Regions from separate parts of the Bacillus sp. NS1 genome, predicted to be linked through region 1. Evidence: riboswitches for the same ligand, from Rfam matches in the RefSeq annotation. Region 1 holds a riboswitch; the other holds the start of a gene.

Region 1 (4,659 bases):
GTCCGTCTTGATGATTTAGGAAAAGAAGATAAAAACGGATTCTATCATGTCATGCTAAAAGTGGACCCTAAGCTGCTGCAAAAAAACCGCTACATTGATACTCAGTTTGTCACAACTGGATTAAAGGAAAACAATCCTTGCAACACGACTGATGAAGAAAAGTGGGTCTTTATCGATAAAAGCAGTACATTGTCTTACGCCATCAAAGACATGTCTCCGTCAGCGGATTTCCAAGAGTGGCCGCTTCCTTACGCCGGAAATCAGGAAAAAACAACGTTAATCGTGCTTCCTGACACCGTAAGCCAATCGAAGCTTGAGGAGCTTTCTCTTGTAACGGAGTCCTTTGGAAGCGAAGCGCAGCATTCATACAAGGTCAAGAAATCATCTGACGTAACAGCAAATGATGCCAAAGGTCGGAACCTCATTTTCATAGGGAGTATCAGTCAATTTTCTCTTCTGAAGGAGAAATCATCAGATCTGCTTGTGCCGCAAGTGAAGAACGGCTCGTTTGATGTATCAGGTTTTGAGATGTTGAATGAGACAACAAAACAAGTGGCATTTACTCAACCATCTCTTTGGGATTCACGCTACACAATGGCTGTCTTTGCGCCTTTAAAAGGAAATGGCACGGCTGTCACGAAAGAGATCATCAGTTATCTGAACAGTACCGATGACTCGGCAACCGTTGTTAACGAAACCAACAGCCAGCAGGTGTTTACAAACCACCAGCAGCTCAAATCTGAAACAAACAGTTCCAGTACAGAACAACCATCACAGGATAATAGCCAGAAATGGCTGTATATTGGTGTGCTGGCACTTATTATGGTGATTGCGGCAGTGTTCATTTGGGTTGCTGTAAGACGAAGAAAAAGAAAGACAGATACAGAATAAAACAGAGGCAATCACGCCTCTGTTTTTTATTTTTTTGGTACATAAATTCCATTTGTGGAACCTGTCATTTTATTTTTTTCGCCCGGCCAATAAGCCTCTTTACAACGTGCAGGAACGGGAGTATGATCTCTTTTAGAAAACAAATCGCTTAATCTGAAATCAGAGCGGGGGACCCACTAGAACGGCTTTTTGCCGTTGGGGTGAATCCTTTTTAGGTAGGGCTAACTCTCATATGCCCGAATCCGTCAGCTAACCTCGTAAGCGTTCGTGAGAGGAGATGAATGAAACCTGTGTTCGATGTAATGGCACAGGGGCATCCGTTTGCCTCTGTGTTTTTTGCTGTTCATTTTTAGAATGGAAATTTCGTACAGAGATACCATAGCAGAAAGGACTATTACAAAATGTGAGAGCAGATGCTGATGTTTTATTGTTTTAATTGAAAAATGAGAAATTAAAAGGGGAAGACATCGATGTATCATTCAATCAAACGTTTTTTGATTGGGAAACCACTAAAATCTCAAGCAGCTGGAGAGCAAAAACTGACAAAATTAAAAGCCTTGGCGATGCTTTCCTCAGATGCGCTGTCATCTGTCGCATACGGCACAGAGCAAATTTTAATCATTCTGGCGACAATCAGTGCTGCCGCATTTTGGTACTCCATTCCGATTGCGATTGGCGTTCTCATATTGCTGCTCGCACTGATTCTTTCATACAGGCAAATTATTTACGCTTACCCGCAGGGCGGCGGGGCGTATGTTGTTTCGAAAGAAAACCTCGGTGAAAAGCCGGGATTGATCGCAGGCGGTTCCTTGCTTGTCGATTATATTTTAACAGTAGCGGTAAGTATATCTGCAGGAACGGACGCCATCACGTCGGCCGTTCCTGTATTGCATGATTATCATGTGCCGATTGCTGTTTTACTGGTTTTAGTCATTATGATTTTGAACCTGCGCGGGCTTTCGGAATCGGCATCGATTCTTGCCTACCCGGTTTATCTGTTTGTGGCGGCGCTTTTGGTTTTGATAACAGTCGGGTTGTTTAAACTCATGACAGGACAAATAGATCAGCCAGTCCATCATACTCCGCTCGGCACACCGGTAGCGGGCATTACGCTGTTTTTGCTGCTCAAGGCTTTTTCTTCGGGCTGCTCGGCTTTGACCGGAGTTGAGGCTATTTCTAACGCGATTCCTGCTTTCAAAAACCCGCCTGCGCGTAACGCAGCAAGAACTCTTGCAATGATGGGCATTTTGCTGGCGATTCTATTTTCCGGTATCACCGTGCTCGCCTACGGCTATGGAACGGCGCCGAAGCCCGATGAAACGGTGGTTTCACAAATTGCATCTGAAACCTTCGGGCGGAATGTGTTCTACTATGTCATTCAAGGTGTCACATCACTTATTTTGGTCCTTGCGGCGAATACGGGATTTTCAGCCTTCCCGCAGCTTGCCTTCAACCTGGCGAGAGACCAGTACATGCCGCGTATGTTTACAGTCAGAGGCGACCGCTTAGGCTTCTCAAATGGGATTATCTTTTTAGGCGTTGCTTCGATTATGCTCATCCTGTTATTCGGAGGACAGACAGAGCACTTGATCCCGTTATATGCTGTAGGCGTATTTATTCCATTTACGCTTTCGCAAACCGGCATGTGCATCAAATGGATCAAGCAAAAACCAAAAGGGTGGATCGGAAAAATGCTGATCAACTCCTGTGGCGCTTTGATATCGTTTATGGTTCTGTCCATCCTGTTTGTGACGAAGTTTATTGTCGTATGGCCTGTGTTAATCTTTATGCCTATCGTCGTTTTATTGTTTTTTGCGATTAAAAATCACTACACAGCTGTCGGTGAACAGCTTCGCATCGTAGACAAAGAGCCAGAAGAAATCAAAGGCACGGTCGTGATTGTGCCAGTAGCCGGTGTCACCACAGTCGTGCAAAAATCGATTCAATATGCAAAATCACTGTCCGATCAGGTCATCGCCGTTCACGTGTCATTTGACAGAGAACAGGAAAAGAAAGTTGAAAAACGCTGGGAAGAGCTCAATAACGGGGTGCGTCTCGTTACGCTTCATTCCTCATATAGAAGCCTGGTCCATCCGTTTGATAAGTTTTTGGAAACTGTAGAAGCAAAAGCGAAGAAGGAGCAGTTTTCCGTCATGGTGCTGTTTCCGCAATTTATAACGAAAAAACGCTGGCACACCATCCTTCACAACCAATCAGCCTTCCTCCTCAGAGTCCGGCTGTTCTGGAAAAAGGACATAATGGTTGCCACGCTGCCGTATCATTTTAAAAAGTAAAGCATCCAGGACCAAGGGAATCACCTTGGTCTTTTTTGCGGGAATAGGAGAAAGCAATGTATACACAAGGTGCATTTGTGATCCTACTGAACGAAAATCAGCACATTTTGCTGGTTAAACGAAACGATGTCCCTTTATGGGATCTGCCGGGCGGCAGGGTCGATCCCGGGGAAACGGCTGAGGTAGCGGCAATTCGGGAGGTATTGGAAGAAACGGGATTCAGCGCAGCGCTTTCTGCAAAAATAGGTGTCTACCAAAGGCCAAAGTTTCAGGATGAACAGCATGTATTTGCCGGGCACATAACAGGCGGACAAGTAATAGCGAACGGGATGGAGACAGCGGAATTGAAGTGGTTTTCTCCGCAGCGTCTGCCGCTTAAAATGGTGCCGAACCGAAAAAGACAAATCAAAGATTTCCGGAATGGCGCTCTAGATGCAACTATCACCCTCAAGGACAGAGGCATGCTTGCGGCGATCGACCTGTTGAAACGAAGACTGGGCAAGTGATAAAGGTCTCCGGGTTTTAAAGCTATTCTCCGGTGGTATTGAAAAAAGGAAAAAGGAGGATACGGCATGGCACATAAAACTGCAGGACAAGCAATGACAGAATTGCTTGAACAATGGGGAGTTGATCATGTTTACGGCATCCCCGGAGACAGTATAAATGAGTTTATCGAAGAATTAAGACACGAAAGAAATCAATTGAAATTCATTCAAACCCGCCATGAAGAGGTGGCGGCGCTGGCGGCCGCGGCTGAGGCAAAACTCACCGGCAAGATCGGCGTCTGCCTGTCAATCGCAGGGCCGGGTGCGGTGCACTTATTAAACGGTTTATATGATGCAAAAGCGGACGGCGCTCCTGTGCTGGCAATTGCAGGACAAGTTTCATCAGGCGAAGTCGGACGGGATTATTTTCAGGAGATCAAGCTTGAGCAAATGTTTGAAGACGTAGCTGTGTTCAACAGAGAGGTACATAGTGCGGAATCACTGCCGGATCTCTTGAATCAGGCGATCCGCACCGCCTACAGCAAAAAAGGCGTTGCGGTATTGAGCGTGTCTGATGATTTGTTTGCGGAGAAAATCAAACGGGAGCCCGTACACACCTCACCAGTGTATATTGAAGGGAATCTTGAACCGAAAAAAGAACAGCTTGTCACTTGCGCGCAATATATAAATAACGCTAAGAAGCCGATTATCTTGGCGGGGCAGGGAATGAAAAAGGCGAAACGGGAGCTCCTGGAGTTTGCGGACAAAGCTGCAGCCCCGATCGTTGTCACACTCCCGGCAAAAGGCGTGGTCCCCGATAAGCATCCGCATTTTCTCGGCAATCTCGGGCAGATCGGCACAAAGCCGGCCTACGAGGCAATGGAGGAATGCGATTTACTAATCATGCTCGGGACCTCATTTCCATATCGCGATTATTTGCCTGATGACACACCGGCCATCCAGCTCGACTCAGATCCGGCAAAAATCGG
Region 2 (4,659 bases), on a different contig from region 1:
CAAGAGATTTTAAGCAAGGAAGGTCTCAGTGAGGACATCAAAAATGAAGCGCTGCAGTTATACGAGCAGCTGGAAAGCTCTAAAGCCTACTATGACTGGCTGAAGCGTCTTGCTGAATCGGTGCAGAGCGGGGAAATTTTCAAATTTATACCGATTGAAACAAAGTAAAACAGAAAACGCCTGGGAAACCGGGCGTTTTTTTGTTCTTTTATATGAAATTACTACAAATTTGAAAAATACGGGAAAAACACCCCATTTACTTCCAAAATATTTGATGGTAATTTTATGTAGGTAAAATTTGTATTTGGCCGTTCAGAGGAGGTGAAAAGCGGGCAGGCCTGTATATTTTATAACTTTTTAGGGGGAATTTTATTATGAAACGCAAATTATTATCTTCTCTGGCAATCGGTGCATTAAGTCTAGGTTTACTCGTTTCTGCTCCTTCAGCTTCTTTCGCGGCTGAATCTAAATCAACTTCCGCTCATACTGAGTCTACTATGAGAACACAGTCAACAGCTTCATTGTTTGCAACAATCACAGGGGCCAGCAAAACGGAATGGTCTTTCTCAGATATCGAGTTGACGTATCGTCCAAACACGCTTCTCAGCCTTGGCGTTATGGAATTTACATTGCCAAGCGGATTTACTGCAAATACGAAAGACACAATGAACGGACGTGCGTTGCGTGAAACACAGATCCTTAATAACGGGAAAACAGTAAGAATCCCTCTGGCACTTGATTTGTTAGGAGCTGGCGAATTCAAATTAAAACTGAATAACAAAACACTTCCTGCCGCTGGTACATATACTTTCCGTGCGGAGAATAAATCATTGAGCATCGGAAATAAATTTTACGCAGAAGCCAGCATTGACGTGGCTAAGCGCAGCACTCCTCCGACTCAGCCGTGCGGCTGCAACTAATCTCAAAAGACCGGTTAATGCCGGTCTTTTTTGTGTTTTGACCTCCCCTTTTTCCTCTATTTCCATTTTTCTTTTTTCTGGTTAAAAATTTAAATTGACAAACTCTAGAAACAGGAGTAAATTCTTGAGTGTTCAATTTCATACAGTCTCTTTTACCGCTTAATCAAACACGAACGGGGGAACCAACGATTGGCTGTTTTTTTAACAGCCTTGGGGTGAATCTTACTAAGTAAGAGGGGGTACTCTGAATCCCTAATCCGACAGCTAACCTCGTAGGCGTTTACAGAGAGGAGGTCTATTAGCGACCATTCTTCGAAATGGTCTTTTTTTGCTCAAAAACGTTAATTTTACTAAGGGAGTTATGAACATTGGGAAGAATAAAAAATAAGCAATTTGCCGTGATCGGACTGGGCCGGTTTGGCGGAAGCATTTGCAAAGAGCTGCACAGAATGGGCCATGAGGTCCTTGCAGTTGATATCAACGAAGAAAAGGTAAATGCATACGCTTCTTACGCAACTCATGCGGTAATTGCCAATGCCACCGAAGAAAACGAATTGCTTTCGTTAGGAATACGCAATTTTGAATATGTGATTGTTGCAATTGGAGCAAATATTCAAGCGAGCACCCTGACCACCCTATTATTAAAAGAGTTTGACATCCCAAATATTTGGGTAAAGGCTCAAAACCATTATCATCATAAGGTACTTGAAAAAATCGGTGCTGACCGCATTATTCATCCTGAAAAGGATATGGGCGTCAAGATCGCACAAAGCCTTTCTGACGAGAACGTTTTGAATTACATTGATTTATCTGATGATTACAGTATTGTCGAGCTGCTGGCAACACACAAGCTTGATTCAAAATCGATTATTGACCTGAATGTAAGAGCGAAGTACGGCTGTACAATCCTGGCGATTAAACATCATGGAGATATCCGTCTTTCTCCCGCACCTGAAGACATCATTCACGAACAGGATTGCCTGGTAATCATGGGGCATAAAAAGGATATTAAACGTTTTGAAAACGAAGGGATGTAGACATAGGTGACACTTCAAAAGGACAAAGTGATCAAATGGGTTCGTTTTACACCGCCTCAAGTGCTTGCAATTGGTTTTTTTCTTACCATTATCATCGGGGCTGTGCTGTTAAAGCTTCCGATTTCTACAATGAAGCCATTGTCATGGATAGATGCCCTTTTTACTGCAGCTTCCGCTACAACAGTTACAGGGCTTGCAGTTGTCGATACCGGTACAGAATTTACACTTTTCGGGCAAACTGTCATCATGGGGCTGATCCAGATCGGCGGGCTTGGATTTATGACTTTTGCTGTTTTGATCGTCATGATATTAGGGAAAAAAATCGGATTAAAAGAACGAATGCTGGTACAGGAAGCCTTAAACCAGCCGACAATTGGCGGCGTTATAGGCCTTGTCAAAGTCCTGTTTCTGTTTTCCATCAGTATTGAGTTGATAGCAGCACTCATCTTATCCATCAGGCTTGTCCCCCAGTATGGCTGGGCATTCGGCTTGTTTGCCAGTCTATTTCACGCAATCTCTGCTTTTAACAATGCCGGGTTTTCGTTGTGGCCGGATAATTTGATGAGCTACGTTGGCGACCCTACAGTTAACCTAGTGATTACTTTCTTATTTATTACAGGAGGGATTGGATTTACCGTTCTGTTTGACATTATGAAAAATCGGCGATTTAAAGCCTTTTCTCTACATACGAAAATCATGCTTACAGGAACCCTGATTCTGAATGCGGTCGCCATGCTTGTGATCTTTATTTTAGAGTACAGCAACCCCGGTACGCTCGGCCACCTGCATATAGGAGATAAACTATGGGCTTCCTATTTTCAGGCTGTGACGCCGAGAACCGCTGGCTTCAATTCTCTTGATATTGGGAGCATGAGAGAAGGAACGATTGTATTCATTTTATTATTAATGTTTATCGGAGCAGGCAGCGCTTCAACGGCGAGCGGCATTAAGCTGACTACGTTCATCGTGATTTTAATGTCTGTGATCGCATATTTGCGAGGTAAAAAAGAAACGGTTATTTTCCGCCGCTCCATCAAATATCCGATTATCATTAAAGCTTTAGCTGTGAGCGTCACCGGTTTGTTCATCGTGTTTTTAGGGATATTCGCCCTGACGATCACAGAACAAGCGCCGTTTATTCAAATTGTGTTTGAAACCTTTTCCGCATTCGGAACTGTCGGTCTATCGATGGGATTGACTCCTGAACTCACAGAAGCGGGAAAATGTATCATTATTGTCATCATGTTCATCGGAAGAATTGGCCCTTTGACGTTCGTGTTTTCATTTGCAAAAACAGAGAAATCAAATATTCGTTACCCTGACGGCGAGGTGTTTACGGGGTGATAACAAAAAAATCCGGCGATTTAGGCGCCGGATTTTTTTATGATTCGATATGAGATTGATTTTGTCTTTTTTCCTGTTCCGCGATGATTTCGTTATCCTCTGCGTTATCACGGGTCACTTTTTGTGTAAGAATCGCACCGACAGCTACAAGTATCATAACAGCGATGTAATAGCCTTTTTCATTGAGTTCCAGATTATCAGCATTATAGAGTCCGATACTAAACAAAAATACTCCCGCAAAAAAAGTGAAATAAGCTAATACTGTAAAGGCAACCGTGTTTCTCCGTCTATATTTCTGCACCTTTGTTCCCTCCTGAAAGCATAGTCAAAAAGTGATAACTTCCGTGGAATATTATACCTCAAATTCCCCTGAATGGAACAAAGAATTAAAAATACCAGGAAAAAGGGCTCAGGTTGCTTCCTTTATTTCAACAGCTGAATCATCAATCCAGCCGATGAGTTTATCATTGATTTGGAATTGGTACCATACAGACTGGCCTTGCTGCTTTTTAGATACAACCTTTATGTCTTTGCCGATGTAAGATTGGGCAGAGGTGAGCTTTATGGACCGATCATCAGTAGAAGGCTTGGACCATATGTCTTGGACGGCACTGTCTTTAATCGAGGCGTTTAAATCCACTGATTTAAGGGATGGATTTACCTCATCGTACTCATCTAAATCGTATTTTTCCACAATATTGCTGATTTTGTCAGCGTAGTCAGGGTCTGTAGCATATCCTGCTGTTTGCAAAGCTGTTGCCGCTTCCTTATAATCCTCAGCCTCAAGCACCGGTTTATACTTCTTTTTATTCCACGATGTGCCGCGGACAAACAATTGGGCGTGATCATCCATAGATTCAAAAAACGTGCTGTATTTTCGAAACTTCGCGCGAATGGTTTTTCTTTTCCCTTTTTCAAATTCGTCCGTTTCCATCGTGACATGATGGCCTTTATAATTTCCTTTTACACCAAAAAGGTTGTTGGCCTGAGCAGCAAGCTCGCTGTTCCCCCAGTCGGATTCGAGAATGGCCTGAGCGATCGTGATGCTGGGGAGGACATGATATTTCTCATACAAAATTTGTGCATGTCCGGACAGACTGTCTATAAATACCTGCCGTTCATCAATTTCTTCAGGCTCTTTGGATGTTTCAATCGGTTTTGATAACGTTGTCGCTAAAACAAACAGGGCGAGCGGAATCGATACAATGAAAAATAGTGAAAAGAAGAGTCTACGTTTTTTCAGTTTTTTACGGGCCATGAAAAACCTTCCTTTGGGTTAAAAGATTACGAATGTAAAAGAATCTACCTTTTAGAATTTTACTTGCACTTCTAATATTTTTCAATTCTTTAGGGATAAA

Evidence for each region. A riboswitch is a leader RNA that binds a small molecule or an ion and turns the genes downstream of it on or off. The one in region 1 is predicted to bind cyclic di-AMP.
Region 2: linked by a shared signal. The riboswitch ahead of ktrA (potassium uptake protein KtrA) and the one ahead of kimA (potassium transporter KimA) in region 1 are both predicted to bind cyclic di-AMP.

The regions. Positions count from the first base shown of each region.
Region 1 is NZ_JBZAZF010000005.1:144,210-148,868, reverse strand. Features, by position in the region: gene AC4CV5_RS17985 (cellulose biosynthesis cyclic di-GMP-binding regulatory protein BcsB) at 1-891, shown strand, start outside; cyclic di-AMP (ydaO/yuaA leader) riboswitch at 1,027-1,170, shown strand; gene kimA (potassium transporter KimA) at 1,362-3,185, shown strand; gene AC4CV5_RS17975 (NUDIX hydrolase) at 3,242-3,691, shown strand; gene AC4CV5_RS17970 (pyruvate oxidase) at 3,758-4,659, shown strand, end outside.
Region 2 is NZ_JBZAZF010000010.1:4,737-9,395, reverse strand. Features, by position in the region: gene gbsR (transcriptional regulator GbsR) at 1-168, shown strand, start outside; gene bslA (biofilm surface layer hydrophobin BslA) at 375-920, shown strand; cyclic di-AMP (ydaO/yuaA leader) riboswitch at 1,067-1,215, shown strand; gene ktrA (potassium uptake protein KtrA) at 1,289-1,957, shown strand; gene ktrB (Ktr system potassium transporter KtrB) at 1,964-3,301, shown strand; gene AC4CV5_RS20375 (YiaA/YiaB family inner membrane protein) at 3,339-3,602, opposite strand; gene AC4CV5_RS20370 (glucosaminidase domain-containing protein) at 3,711-4,559, opposite strand.